One region of the Comamonas odontotermitis genome, then DNA from elsewhere that is predicted to be linked to it. Evidence: predicted binding sites of a transcription regulator. Region 1 holds the regulator's gene; each other region holds the start of a gene.
What was found. The regulator FNR, encoded in region 1, switches genes on or off when oxygen is low (the NO sensors DNR and NnrR bind a similar motif). The targets are predictions, from matches to a motif close to TTGATNNNNATCAA.
Positions count from the first base shown of each region.

Region 1 (4,961 bases):
CGCCTCTTCATTTCCGGCTCCGCGCCGCTCCTGATCGAGACCTTCCGCGAATGGCAGGAGCGCACCGGCCACACCATCCTGGAGCGCTACGGCATGAGCGAAACCATCATGCTTGTCTCCAACCCCTACCGTGCCGACAGCCGCTACGACGGGCAGGACGAGCGCCGGGGCGGCACCGTCGGCTTTCCACTGCCGGGTGTGGGCGTGCGCGTGCAGGGCGATGATGGTCAGCCGCTACCGGCTGGCGAGATCGGCAACATCCAGGTACAAGGCCCCAATGTGTTCAGTGGCTATTGGCGCATGCCGGAGAAGACCGCCGAAGAGTTCACGAAGGATGCCTGGTTCAAGACCGGTGATGTCGGCAAGGTGGACGCGCGCGGCTACGTGACGATTGTGGGCCGCAGCAAGGATTTGATCATCTCGGGCGGCTACAACGTCTACCCTGCAGAGATCGAAGGCTTCATCAACGAACTGCCCGGCGTGGCCGAAAGTGCCCTGGTTGGCGTACCGCACCCTGACTTTGGCGAAGTGGGGGTTGCCGTGGTCATTGCCAAGCCAGGCCAGGCCGCAGATGCCGAAGGCATCATTGCGACGCTGAAAAAACAGCTGGCCAATTTCAAGATTCCCAAGCGCTGCTTTGTGGTGAACGAGTTGCCGCGCAACACCATGGGCAAGGTGCAAAAGAATCTGCTGCGGGCGCAATACCAGGACCTGTTCAAGGGTTGAAGCTCTTGGCGCCTTCAAGCCAATCCATGAACCAGGGGGGCTGGAGGCCGTAAAGCAAAAGAGAAGGCCAAAAGCCTTCTCTTTTTATAAGCGGCGGGCACTCAAACCTGCCGTTCGCTCTGCTACTGAAAACAAGGTGGCTGTCCTTGGCCCGCATGCGCTGCAGGCCGGATTTGCCAGAAACTCACCGCAGTACCAGCACCGGAATCGTGGCATGCGTCAACACATGCTGGGTCTCGCTGCCCAGCAGCAGGCGCTTGATGCCGCGATAGCCATGCGAGGCCATGACGATCAGGTCACAGTGTTCCTTTTCCGCGGTCTTGAGCAGCGATTCGGCCACCAGATCGGATTGCAGAACAATGCCCTTTACCGGCACGCCCACTGCAGTTCCCTGGGCAACGACCTTGTCGACCACGACCTGGGCAGCGTCCAGCCAGCCTTGCTGGATACGTTCCACCTCCTTGAGGTCGATGACCGCGCTGCCTTCAAAGTAACTGCGGGGGTAGTTGGGCGAGATATTGACCACAGTGATCTGGGTCTGTCCCAGCTTGGCCAGAGCAAGCGCATGCTGCACTGCTTTTTCGGACAGCTCGGATCCATCGGTGGCGAGCAGGATATGGTTGTACATCTTCAGCTCCTTTCGAGGGTGCAGCCGGGGCGGCTGCATGTTTGTACCTTAACCCATTGGCGCAAAGGCTGCCTTGCGCTGTGTCAGAGCAGACAATGGCAGCATATGTTTGCCGGGAGCACGGCAGGCCCGCTCAGACCGTGCATTGCTGGCTGTTAATCAGGGCCTGCAGCTTGTCGGTATCCAGGATGCGTACATGGCGCTGCTTGACTTCGATGATGCCGTCTTCCGCGAACTTGGAGAAGGTGCGGCTCACGGTCTCCAGCTTCAGGCCCAGATAGCTGCCGATTTCTTCCCGCGTCATGCGCAGTATCAGCTCGGACTGCGAGAAGCCCCGCGCGTGCAGGCGCTGCACCAGATTGAGCACGAATGCGGCCAGGCGTTCCTCGGCGCGCATGCTGCCCAGCAGCAGCATCACACCGTGCTCGCGCACGATTTCGCGGCTCATCACCTTGTGAACGTGGTGCTGCAAGGCATTCACTTCGCGCGACAGCTCTTCCAGCTTGGAATAGGGCATCACGCAGACTTCCGCATCTTCCAGCGCAATGGCATCACAGGAATGCTGGTCGTTGACGATGCCGTCCAGGCCAATGATTTCGCCTGCCATCTGAAAACCGGTGACCTGATCGCGTCCATCTTCGGTGGCCACGCTGGTCTTGAAAAAACCGGTGCGAATCGCGTACAGCGATGTGAACGCCTCGCCGTTGCGAAACAGCGCTCCCCCGCGCTTGATTCTGCGGCGCGTGGCCACGATCTCATCGATGCGATCCATCTGGTCGGGCGACAGACCCACGGGCATGCACAGCTCTCGCAGGTTGCAGTTGGAGCAGACCACTTTGATTGTGTTGGCTGTCATGAGTCAATATCCGTTCACAAAAAGATCGCGCGGGGGCGGAGGTTCCTTGAATGCTTCCATTGTCTACGCAGACAAAAAAATACTCTTGATGTAAGTCAAGGACGTGGCCGGCCGGTTGCGGCACATTGGGGCATCCGTACGGAATTGAGACCATGATTTCCCTGACCCCCGATTTGTTGCGCCGGTTTGATGTACCCGGCCCCCGTTACACTTCGTATCCTACCGCAGACCGATTTGTTGAAGCCTTTGGTGCGAATGGCTACAAGCAGGCGCTGGAGCAGCGGCGAACGGGGCTGGGTACCCGCCTGGCACCCTTGTCGCTGTATGTGCACATTCCGTTCTGCGAATCACTGTGCTACTACTGCGCCTGCAACAAGATCATCACCAAGCATCCCGAACGCGCCGACGAATACCTGGATTATCTGGAGCGTGAACTGGATCTGCAACTGGCCCACTGCCCGGCCCGCCAGACCGTGAGCCAGCTGCACCTCGGCGGCGGATCGCCCACCTTCCTCTCCGACGATGGGCTCTCACGCCTGATGGACATGTTCAAAAGCCGGTTCCAGCTGCAGCCGGGGGGTGAATACTCGATCGAGGTCGATCCACGGACCGTGAGCGGGGAGCGCCTCGCACACCTGTTTCGACTGGGCTTCAATCGCCTGAGTTTCGGCGTGCAGGATTTTGACCCGCAAGTGCAAAAGGCAGTGCACCGCGAGCAGCCCTCGGAGCAGGTTTTTTCCCTGATGGCCCAGGCGCGGTTGATTGGCTTTGAATCCATCAATATTGACCTGATCTACGGCCTGCCTCACCAGACGCCGGTCAGTTTTGCACGCACGATGGAACTGGTGAGCCAACTGCGGCCCGATCGTATTGCGCTGTATGCCTATGCGCATCTGCCTGAACGTTTCAAGCCCCAACGCCGCATTGTCGTGCAGGATCTTCCCAAGCCCGTTGACAAGCTGACCATGCTGGCCCAGGCGCTGGAAGCCCTGCAGGCGGGCGGATACGTCTATGTAGGTATGGACCACTTCGCGCTGCCTGATGATGCACTGGCCGTGGCCAAGCGCCAAGGGCGCCTGCACCGCAATTTTCAAGGCTACAGCACGCAGCCCGATTGCGATCTGCTGGCGCTGGGTGTCTCGGCCATTGGCAAGATCGGCGCTACCTACAGCCAGAATGCCAAGACGCTGGAGGAGTACTACGACCTGATCGACCAGGGGCAGATTCCTGTGGTGCGAGGCCTGGCACTCTCGCGCGATGACATGCTGCGCCGCTCTGTGATCATGGGCCTGATGTGCCAGGGCAGCCTGGTGATCGAATCGGTGGAGCAGGCCTGGCTGATCGATTTTCGCCAGTACTTTGCCGCCGAGCTGGAGCAACTGCGCAGCATGCAGGAGCAGGGGCTGGTTCAGATCACTGGCGATGCCGTGTCCGTGACCGAGCTGGGCTGGTACTTTGTGCGTGGCGTGGCCATGGTGTTTGACAAGCACCTGCAGGCGGATCGCACGCGGGCCCGGTTCTCGAAAATCATCTAGGAGCCTGCCTGAGGCTCAACGCGTTACCAGGCCCTCAGGCTCTTGTAGAGCATGTAGACCGCCAGGCACAGCAGAATGCCGCCAAATATCTTCTTGAGCTGGGCCACTGGCAGCCGGTGCGCTGCCCTGGCGCCCAGTGGCGCGGTCAGCACGCTGCATATGGATACCGCAAGCAGGCCGGGCAGCCAGATATAACCCAGCGAGTGGGGCGGCAGGCCTTGTACATGCAGCCCCGCCACCATGAAGCCCAGCACATTGGTCACGGCGATCGGGAAGCCCAGCGCTGCGCTGGTGGCCACTGCGTTGTGGATGGGCACATTGCACCAGGTCATGAACGGCACGCTGATGAAGGCCCCGCCTGCACCAACCAGCCCCGAGAGGCAACCGATCACGCCGCCGGCTGCCAGTTGGCCACCTGTGCCCGGCATGGTGCGCGTGGCTGCGGTTTGGGATTTGCGAAACATGCGCAGTGCCGAGTAGCCGACAAACAGCCCGAAGAACAGGCCCAGATACTGGCCTTTGAGCAGCGAAAAGATGCCCAGGCTCGCGACCAGTCCGCCCAGCACGATGCCGGGCGCAAGGCGCCGGGCGATGTCCCAGCGCACGGCGCCGCGCTGGTGGTGGGCGCGCACGCTGGAGATGGAGGTGAACATGATGGTTGCCATCGACGTGGCAATCGCCATCTTGATGGCCAGTTCCGGGGCAACGGCCTGGGTGCCCAGGATGTAGGTCATGAAAGGCACCAGCACCATGCCCCCGCCGATGCCAAGCAGGCCCGCCAGAAAGCCGGTGATCAAGCCCACGCACGAGAGCGGAAGCAGAACGATGGGATCAGTCATGGGCACCAGTATCCACCTGGACGGTTGTGGTACGCCCAGTAAAAAGGCCACCTGAACCAGGTGGCCTGAAACCCCGCCGCGGCGGAGAGGAGAAGTTGAAAGTGGCTGGCCTCATTGCTTCGGATCAGGCCAGCCAGGCCGAAAACAGGTGTTCGCAGCGGATCCACCAGACCGTCATCCTGAACCGGGGGTTCAGGTGGGCAAGGGCAACCTATCGTTGGGTTCATCTGACGCGAGACGATCACGCTCAATAGGTGATGTACCAAGCCCGTGCTCGTAGAGCATTGGTTCAAGGAACTATAAAGTCTGGCAGGGCTGCGAACGACTCCATTGTACCGGCAGCCAGGGGTGGATGGCCGTAAAAAACCAATTCAATG
Region 1 is NZ_CP083451.1:3,365,489-3,370,449, reverse strand. Features, by position in the region: gene LAD35_RS15560 (malonate--CoA ligase) at 1-726, shown strand, start outside; gene LAD35_RS15555 (universal stress protein) at 911-1,354, opposite strand; gene fnr (fumarate/nitrate reduction transcriptional regulator Fnr) at 1,488-2,210, opposite strand; gene hemN (oxygen-independent coproporphyrinogen III oxidase) at 2,363-3,745, shown strand; gene LAD35_RS15540 (sulfite exporter TauE/SafE family protein) at 3,769-4,584, opposite strand.

Region 2 (4,961 bases), 1.3 Mb from region 1:
CGGAAGCTGTGAGCATCACATTGTTGGGGCCCGGCGTGACGGAGCTGACGAAGGTGAACAAGGCCAGCGGCAGAACAAAGGCGGATGTTTCAGGCAGAAAGGACATGGCAGCGGGCAGGAAAGGAGAGAAGAAAAGCAAAAAAGGAGATGTACGAACATGCTAGCTTTGAAAATCAGTACAGTGCCAGTACACTTTATCTGGCCACTTCAAGAATTGGCCTGCCTCCATGACCCAGACACTTTCACCCGCCCCTGACATTGCGTTCTCCGCCCAGGTCTCTGCCGCCACTTGGGGGTGGCAGCCGGTGCGCACCGGCAGCGCATCCCTGGTCGAGCAACTGGTGGAGCATTTTGGAAACCGCATCCGCAACCATGGGCTGCGCGCCGGCATGCGTCTGCCGTCCGTGCGCGCGCTGGCCGAGCAGGCCGGCGTGAGCCGCGACACCGTGGTGCAGGCCTACGACCGGCTGGCCGCCCAGGGCCTGGTGCAGTCGCGCCGTGGTGCGGGCTTTTTCGTCTGCGCCCGGCGCGCGGTGTCAGCCACCCCGCCTGCACCTGCAGCTGCGCTGGCTCAGGGTGTGGCCTTCGACACCACCTACCTGCTGCGCGGCATCTTCCGCGAGGATGCTGATGGCTCTGGCCACACCGGCAGCGCGGGCTGCCTGCCCGCCAGCTGGATGGACGAGGGCTTGATCAGCGGTGCGATGCGCGCCATCCTCAAGCAGGGCGCGCGTGCGGAGCTGGGCCTGCTGGGCTATGGCCTACCCCAGGGTTTTGCACCGCTGCGCCGGCAGATCGCATCCACCCTGCAGGCGCAGGAGGTACCAGCCCACCCCGAGACGCACCTGATGACGGTGAGCGGCGTCACCCATGGGCTCGATCTGATCGTGCGCGGCTTTCTGCAACCCGGTGACACGGTGCTGGTCGAGGACCCGGGCTGGTTCCTGATCTTCGGCCGCCTCAACACCATGGGCGTCAATGTCGTGGGCGTACCGCGTCTGCCGGGCGGCCCTGACGTGCAGGCACTGCAAGCCCTGGCAGAACAGCACCGGCCCAAGCTCTTCATCCTGAACACCGCCGTGCACAACCCTACCGGCCTGAGCCTGTCGGCCGGCGTGGCACACGAAGTGCTGCGCATCGCCGAGCGGCACGATTTCCTGCTGGTGGAGGACGACACCTACTCCGAGTACCTGGGCAACATGCCGCTGCGCCTGGCCGCCATGGACCGGTTGCAGCGCGTGCTGCTGGTCGGCGGCTACTCCAAGACCCTCTCGGGCGGGCTGCGCGTGGGCTATGTGGCAGCGCGCCCCGAATTCATCCACCGCCTCACCGACCTGAAACTACTGGGCGGCCTGACATCGGCCCTGCCCAGCGAGCAGATCGTGCACCGCATCCTGGCCGATGGCAGCTACCGCAAGCATGTAGACCGGCTGCGCGAGCGCGTGGACAAGGCGCGCCACCGCTGCCTGCGCCAGCTGGAAGCACTGGGCTGCCAGGCCGTGCACGAGCCCGTGGCAGGAACCTTTGCCTGGGTGGACTGCGGCATGGATTCCGAGCTGCTGGCCCGCCAGGCGGCAGAGTACGGGCTGCTGCTGGCGCCAGGCGTGCTGTTCTCACCACGCCAGGCACCCTCGACCCTGCTGCGGATCTCGGTAGCCATGGCAGAACAACCTGCGGCGTGGCAGACGCTGGCGTTGCTGCTCAGACGCCACCGTCCTGTTTGATCGGCAGCCAGTGCGCCTCCCTCAATAACTAACCATATTAGAAATTGTCGATCCATGGTACAAGTTCGTCCACCGAAGATCAGACAGAACCAGGACCCTCGACGTGTACGCATACACCAGCATCAAGATCGGCGCCCATGACGATCAACCGCAGTCCGCACCGACCGTGCAGGCATTCCTTGAAGTTCTGGAGGCCACGGACTGGACGACCATCATGGGCCGCTGGCTGGAGACGCAGGAGGCACCTCTTCCCGCCTACGTGCTGCAACACACCAAAAACAGCGCCACCTTGAGCGTGAGCCGCATTTGCCACGATGATGTGGATTACTACCAGCTGATGTTCTTTCAGCGGATCAAGGCAGGCCTGTTCAAGAAGAAAATGGTCGGCCTGAGCACCGAACTGCATGCTGTTGGCGACATGGCCGATTTCGCCGAATGCTTCTGGGCGGGACAATTTGACGAGCTTCAGCAGCGCATGCACGCCAAGGGTGTGAACACCTTCGCCTGACGCGCGCCGCTCAGGCCACGGCGCCCCACGCAATCCAAGGCCGACATGGCTGGAGCTTGCCGAGGGGCGCCTGTTTCAGCTTTTGTACAACGGCCATTGCCTGCGAAACCCGGTACGGCGGGCGCTCTGCGGGCCGAAGGCGCGCGGCTTTGATCCACATCGAATCCCTTTCATCTGCAGCTTGGCAAACTGCTTCTCAGCTTGTTTTTCAACCTCGGAGAAAATGATGAAAGCTCGAACCAAACTTGCCCTGCTGCTCGGTACCCTGATCGCTGCACCGGCCATGGCTGCCGCTGGCTGCGATATCGCCATCGAAGCCAACGACGCCATGCAGTTCAACAAGTCCAGCATTGCCGTACCTGCCAGCTGCAAGCAGTTCACCGTGAACCTCAAGCACACGGGCAAACTGCCCAAGACTGCCATGGGGCATAACTGGGTGCTGAGCAAGGCTGCCGACCTGCAAGCGGCAGCGACCGATGGCATCTCCGCCGGAGCGGACAAGGACTATGTGAAACCTGGCGACAGCCGCGTGGTCGCATACACCAAGGTCATTGGCGGCGGTGAATCCACATCTGTGACCTTTGACGTAGCCAAACTCAAAAGCGGCGAGAGCTATGCCTGGTTCTGCTCGTTCCCCGGCCATTCCGGAATCATGAAGGGCACTCTCGCCCTGGCCAAGTAACGTTCCCCTCTCACGGCAAAGGCATCACGGCGCGCCGGTACACCCCATCACCCACTGGCGCGCCCACGCCCCTCAGTCAACAGCACTGCTGCCTGCACCCTTGATGAAAGGCCCAGCTTGCGCAGAATGTGCTGAACATGAATCTTCACCGTAGTTTCGGCAATTGCCAGGCTGCGTGCAATTTCCTTGTTGCTGGCCCCCGCCGCAATCTCGCGCAGAATCTCGAACTCGCGTGGTGACAACTGCTCGAGCGGATCAACCGGCCCGACAACAACGGGTGGCACAGACGGTGCAGGCATCCGCGGCTGCTGGGCTTGCAATGCGCTCACAAGCTTGTCCGTCATTTCCATGCTCACCGTGGATTGGCCGCGCAGCGCGCGCTCAATGGCCGCAACCAGCACCTCACTGTCCGCCGTTTTGAGCAGGTAGCCATGCGCTCCACGCTGCAATGCCAGCGCCAGCGTGTCTGCATCCTCACTGACGGTAAGCATCAGCACCCGCGCCGATGGTGCAGCCTCTCGCAAACCGGGCAGCAGATCCACGCCGCTGACACCGGGCATGTGGTGGTCCAGCAGCACCACATCGGGCTGCAATTGCTCTGCACGGCGCAGCGCCTCTCCAGCATCTGCAGCTTCGCCCACCACCTGCAGCTGCGGCTGGGTCGCCAAAAGCGCTGTGACGCCTCGCCGGAAAAGCGGATGGTCATCGACCACCAGCAACCGAATCGGGGTGCGCTGGGTTTGCTCCGCGCTCATGGCAGGCTCCTTTCCGCTTCAAATGTTTCGGTTGTGGGCAGTAGGCGCGGCAAGGTCAGCGCCACGCAGGTGCCCGCCCCCACTACGGAGGTGATCTCCAGTGTTGCGCCGATGCTTGCAGCACGCTCGCGCATGATGCGCAGGCCGACATGCGTCTCGTCCAGCGCAGGCGACGCATTCTCCATACCTCGGCCATCGTCGCGCACTTCCACCACCCACTGCGGCGCCTGTTGTACATCTACCCATACGGCATGTGCCTGCGCATGCTTGCGCACATTGGACAACGCTTCCTGCACCACGTGCAGCACCTGCACCTGCACATCAGGCGGCAGCGCCATGCCTTCGCCCTCGATACTCAGATGTGCGGGCAGGCCCGTCTGGTGCTCGAACTTGGTCAACGTGGTACGCAGCGCGGGTCCAATATCCTCTGCGTTGGTTCGGGTACGGAAATGCACCAGCAACTCGCGCACATCAGACAGGCTTTCGCGTATGCCCGCATCCAATTCCGCCAAGGTTGCTTGCACACGGTCGCCATCCGGCGGCTCCCGAGCGATTTCGTCGCGCAGCAATGCTGCCTGAATCTTCAGAAATGCCAGGCTCTGCGCAATGGAATCATGCAGCTCGCGCGCCAATAGACCGCGCTCATCCGCAACTGCAGCCTCTCGCTGAAGCGCATCGGCGCGCAACCCCTCCATGCCACCCGCCAGGTGGCTTGCCAATGCATCCAGCAGTGCCTGGTCGTCAGCACCGAGCTCGGTTGGATGGCGGAAGAACAGGTCAACCTCGCCGACCATGCGTTCATGCAGCCGCACGGGGACACTCAGCACATAGGCAAATCCAGCCCGGCTGCACTGTCCGGCATCCACCCGGCCTGCCCGCGAGGAAGCGCCTCCGCGCCAGTCCTGCAGCACCACCAGTTGCGTCTCCGCCTGGGCCTTGGGTTGGCCACAGAAACAGTCTCCCGTGGGGACACAGTGTTCGGCATCGACCATTTCGTCGGGCAATCCCTCCGAGGCGAGCAGCACATAGCGACGATTGTCTTCATCCGACCAGCGCACTGCCACGGCATCGGCTTGCACGATCTTGCGCGTCTGGGCTGCAAAGCCCTGGGCCAGCGCCTGCAATGAATCAGCCTGGGCGACCAGAGCCGCGCCTTCGTACAGGGCCGCCAACCGTGCGCGCTCGGTCTGCAAATGTTCGGTCTTCTGCTGCACACGGCGCTCCAGGCTGGAGTACAAATCCTGCAGCCGCACTGCCATGCGGTTGAAGCCCCGGGCCACGGCACCGAATTC
Region 2 is NZ_CP083451.1:268,353-273,313, reverse strand. Features, by position in the region: gene LAD35_RS01200 (LysE family translocator) at 1-106, opposite strand, end outside; gene LAD35_RS01195 (aminotransferase-like domain-containing protein) at 228-1,724, shown strand; gene LAD35_RS01190 (hypothetical protein) at 1,828-2,232, shown strand; gene azu (azurin) at 2,459-2,914, shown strand; gene LAD35_RS01180 (response regulator) at 2,962-3,669, opposite strand; gene LAD35_RS01175 (type IV pili methyl-accepting chemotaxis transducer N-terminal domain-containing protein) at 3,666-4,961, opposite strand, start outside.
Region 2: the regulator FNR is predicted to act here: its motif matches at 2,382-2,395, upstream of azu (azurin).

Region 3 (4,961 bases), 700 kb from region 1:
TGTTGCAGCGTCGCCAGGGCACTGGCACAGTATTGAACGCTGGCGTCTTGCAGATCGACCACCAGGCCCGTGGCGGGTGGCAGAGGATCAGCGAGGGAGGGAGTGGTCTGCAATTGGGGAGCCAGGCGGCGGGCAGCCAGCAGGGTGCGACCCGCTTCCATGGCGCCGCGCCGTATGTTCAAGAGCGGCTCCAGGGCCGCCAGCAGCACCAGGGTGGCCAGGGCTGCAATCGGTGCACCGATCTGGCCTTGCAGCACCAGCCAGCCCGCAGACAGCAGTGCGGCGGCCGTGGCGACGTGCCCGGTCATCGCAATGGCAATACCCACCTGGGCCTCGATCTGGTTGAGGCGCATGTCAGCGGCCATCTGCTGGCGCTCTGCGGCCAGTACCTGCTGCAACTGGTGGTGCAGGCGGCCGGCCATCACCAGCTCGGTCTGGCCACCGACTGCATCAATCACGGTGGCACGCAAATGTTCCCCCGCAAAACTGCGCCTGATGGCCGTCGCAAAGCCCCGGCGCATGCACCAGGCGATACAGGCGATGCCGCCCGCCAGCACCAGGGCACCCACCAGCAGGCCACTGCGCCAATCCAGAAACAGCCCCAAGGCAAGTGCAGTGGCAACGGTGCTGGCAAGCAGGGCTGCAGCGGGGGTGAAGAGACGCAGATACACGGCGTCCAGCGCGTCGATGTCGGAGGTCAGGCGGTAGAGCAGGCGCGCGGGGCGTTGGCGCAGGCGCAGTGCTACATCCGCGGCAGAAAAGCGCGAAAAGAGCTGTACCCGCAGCTGGGCCAGCACGCGCAGGGTGGCGTCATGCGTGGTCACGCGCTCGCCATAGCGGGCAGCGGTGCGCAGTACCGAGAGCAGGCGCACGCCGGCACCCGGTGCAAACACATCAAATACCAGGGCGGTTGCGGCGGACAGGCCTGCTACATAGCAGGCCGTCAGAAACCAGCCGGACAGACCCAGCAGCGCCATGCCCACGAGCACGGTCGCAACGGCCAGCAGCATGCCGGTCAGCAACTGGCGGCGGTAGCCCGAGCGCACAAACAGTTGGACGATGGGGCGCAGGGCGTTCCAGCTTGTCATACCGTGGCTCCTTCCTTGCGTTTTTCGTCATCGCAGAAGGGGAGGGTGCTGCCGCTGTCCTTTTGAATGGGCAGTACCCGGTCCATGCAGGCGGCCAGCAGCGGGTCGTGTGTGGCCACCACCAGGGTGGCGCCGCCTGCAGCCAGTTGCAAAAGACCCTGGCGCACAAACTGCGCGGTTTCGGCATCCAAATGGGCGGTTGGCTCGTCGGCCAGCACCAGTTGGCAGCCCGGATTGGCTGCGGCGCGGGCCAGGGTCAGGCGCAACGCTTCGCCACCGGAGAGGCCCAGGCCGCCATCTCCGATGATGGCGTTGCCGCGCTGGGCCAGCACATCGCCCAGCGCGGCACTGTGCACGGCTTGCCGCAAGAGGGTGTCATCCAGATTGCGGCCCAGGCTGATATTACCAAGCAGGCTGGTGGCAAACAAATGCGGTTTCTGGGCAACCCAGGCCATGCGACTGCGCAGCGCGGCAGCGTTGGCGCTGTCTAGGGGCAGGCCTCCGATATGGATGCAGCCTTGCGATGGTTCTGCCAGCCCGGCAATCAATGCCATCACGGTTGATTTGCCACTGCCGCTTTCGCCCCAGAGCGCCACCTTTTCACCAGGCTGGATGTCGGCGTTGAAGCCATTCACCACCTGCGCACCCCCTTCGGTGTAGCAAAAGCCCACGCCATGCAGTGCAATGTGCAGGCCGTGTGGGGTGTTTGGGTTCGAATCCACCTCTGGGGCAGCTGCGTCGTGGTGACTGGCTCCCACCAACCGGGGCCCGGGCTCTTGCAGCGCCTGCAGTGCCTGCTCTGCGGCAAGGCCGGCAGCCTTGTCATGCCAGACGGCTGACAGCTCGCGCAGCGGCTCGAAGAAGGCTGGTGCGAGCAGCAGCACAAACATGGCCTGGGCCAGGCTGAGCTGACCGCCCCAACTGCCAAACGGCAACTGGCCCAGCAGGTGGAACCCCACGTACACGGCAACCAGGGCCACGCCCAGCGCAGAAAACAACTCCAGCACTGCCGATGACAGGAATGCAATCTTCAGGACAGCCATGGTGTTGCTGCGCAGGCGCTCGGCCGTGGCGGCAAGCTGGCTGGCTACCGAAGGAACGGCGCCCAGACCGCGGATGCTGGCGAGGCCCTGCAGGCGGTCCAGCAGAAACTGGTTGAGGTTGCCCATTTCCTGCAAGTGCTTCTGGCTGGCGGCCTCAGCACGCCAGCCCACCAGGGCCATGAAGATGGGAATCAGTGGTGCGGCCACCAGAAGCACCAGCGCCGACACCCATGAAAACCAGGCCACGCATGCAAGGATCACCAAGGGCACCACCACGACCTTGCTGCGGGCCGTGGTGTAGCGCGCAAAATAAGGCGTGATCTGGTCGGCCTGCTCGTTCAGCACGCTCGCAGCCAGGCCGGGGGAAGGGCGTTGGCTGTCGGTGGGCGCACGCCATGCCAGCGTTTGCAGCGCCTGCTGGCGCAACTGCTGCGTATAGCGCCGTGCTGCTGTGAAGGCGAGGCGAAGGCCGGCAGCATCGACCAGCGCACGCACCAGGCCGATGGCCAGGAAGCAGGCCATCGCCTTCCAAACCTCATTCCAGGCCGAACCCTGTTGCAGGGCACCAATGCTCCAGGCAATGACCGCTGCCTGCGGCAGCCACAGCAATGCCGCTACCACTTGCAGCCACGCTCCGCCTCTGGAGGGGCGCTGCACCGCACCTGTCGCTGGGGCGGTGAAAGAGGTGGGCGGGTCGGAGGCCATTGTGAATATTTATAGAATTTCTAATTTTCAAGAATTAGTGAAAGTATTGTAAATACAAATAACACTTGACCTATGCCAAGGGCTTAGGCTCGAATCTTGATGACAGTCAATCCCTTGGCGCATTGTTGCGCCAAGCCGTGCGCAATGCACGCGGTTTTTTGCTATCAAAATTAGCAGTTGAGCCGGCTTGAGAAAGACATTCCAGACGGATAAAGCTGATTTCGTGCGGCACCGCACTACCATTCATGCGCGCGGCAACACATTGCCTGACGTCAAGGTTTACCCGCATTCTGGTGCGTTGGGCGTGGCGAGACCTTGCTGTAAGTCAAGAAATGCAAGGTTTGTCCCGAGGCTATCGGGGCGCGGGTGTTGTCGCCCGTTATCCGTCAACCGTTACGAATGGGCGAGCAATGTCGGACCGGGAGGCTGCTCTGCGCCTGGGCCTGGCGCAGCAGGGTCAGATGGCGGGAGAGTGGTCTGGCCCATTGGCTGGGCCCTGTGTGGTTTGTGCGGGCTCCCGGCTTTGCATGTCCAGCTTCTGCAGCACCCAATGGATATGGCTGCGCAGCGCGTACAGCTCGTCGGCGTAGGAGAGCGGAACGGTGATTTTCTCGACCTTGCGGCCGAGTTCCTCCAGCTCGGCCCGGATACCGGCGCGGTCAGGGTCGGGCTGCTCCATTTCATGCTCGACGGCGCGCAGCCGTCCATACCACTTGAACACCCGCGAACGCACGCGGAACTGGTAGAGCGGCGGAACGATGCGTGACAGCGGCAGCATGAAGGCCAGCAGAACACCCATCACCAGCCACATGCGCTCCACCAGGTTGGCCAGCCAGAAAGGCAGATAGCGCTGCAGCCAGGGAGAGGGCTCGTTGATGGCCCGCACGCCTTCTTGCGCCACCGGCAACTCGCTGCTCTTGGTATTGGGAAAATCACGCGTCCGGTTGAACCAACCTGCATTGCTGTGGATGTTCTGCGACGCCTGGGCAAACAGCTGCTTGATGGCGGGGTGGGTATCGTCGCGCGCCAGAAGCGAGGTGGTGGATGCCAGGAGGTGCACATTGCGCGGCGGCACGTTCGCTGCCAGATCCACGATGCCGCGCGGCAGCGTGACCGGCGTCAAGAACCTGAACTTGCGGCCATAGGCCTCGTTCTGCGGAAAATCCATCAACTGCACCCCGGGCGTTTGCAGCAGCATCTGCACCATCAGGGATTCGGGCGCGGAGACGAAGACCATGGCATCGAGCTTGCCCGCCAGAAAATCGACCGTGGCCGGTGTTTCCGTCAATTGCGACAGCGTCAGCTGCCTGGGGCTGAGGTGGTTGGCCTCGAGCAGCTGGTTGAACAGGGTGGGCACGCCGCTGCCAGCCGTGCCGACATTCACCTTCCAGCCGGCCAGCTGGGTCATGCTGGTCAACTGCGGGCGCTTGTTGAGGCGCTGCGCCGCATCGGTGCGGTAGAACAGCCAGACCGGCTCAAGAAAGAGCGCGCCCAGCGAGGTGAGGCTTTCCAGGTCTTCATCGGTCAGGCTGGCCGTTCCGCCTTGCACAAAGGCGAGGTCTGCCTTGCCTTCGCGCAGCAGTTGGAGGTTGCTGAACGAGCCTTCGCTGGCCTCCAGATTCACCATGATCTTGTTGCTGGCAAGTGCCGAACGGTATTGGTCGCCAAAACTGGCATAGGCGCTTTGCGCCGGGCCGGTGGCGAGCGTCACTTGCGACGGCGGATTGGGCTTGAGCCACCAGTAGGCCGCCACGATCAGCGCCACCGCAATGATCACCAAGGGCCCGCCGGACACCACTGCATCGCGGATATTGAGCACCAGCGTGATCAACGTCTGGCGCAGTTGGTAGGCCTTGTGGCGCATCGTGGTGGATCGGTCACCCATGGTGTTCGGGTGCTGCGCATGCAGCGGTATTGGAAGACCGCTTACTGTAAATCAGCGGCGCTGGGCAAGTGCAGCGCTTTGTGGTTTTCTCCGGCATCCAGATGTAAGCTGCGCGCGTGCAGCACAGCCTGCAAGGTGGCCTGGGCCACGGCTTCGGCGGCCATGGTGGCCAGCACCATCATGCCAGGGCTGCGGCCGGTGGCACCCGTGCCCAGGCAGAAAAGCGTGTCGCCGTCCGAC
Region 3 is NZ_CP083451.1:2,666,787-2,671,747, reverse strand. Features, by position in the region: gene LAD35_RS12440 (amino acid ABC transporter ATP-binding/permease protein) at 1-1,088, opposite strand, end outside; gene cydD (thiol reductant ABC exporter subunit CydD) at 1,085-2,836, opposite strand; gene LAD35_RS12430 (TAXI family TRAP transporter solute-binding subunit) at 3,294-4,721, opposite strand; gene LAD35_RS12425 (P1 family peptidase) at 4,763-4,961, opposite strand, start outside.
Region 3: the regulator FNR is predicted to act here: its motif matches at 2,933-2,946, upstream of cydD (thiol reductant ABC exporter subunit CydD).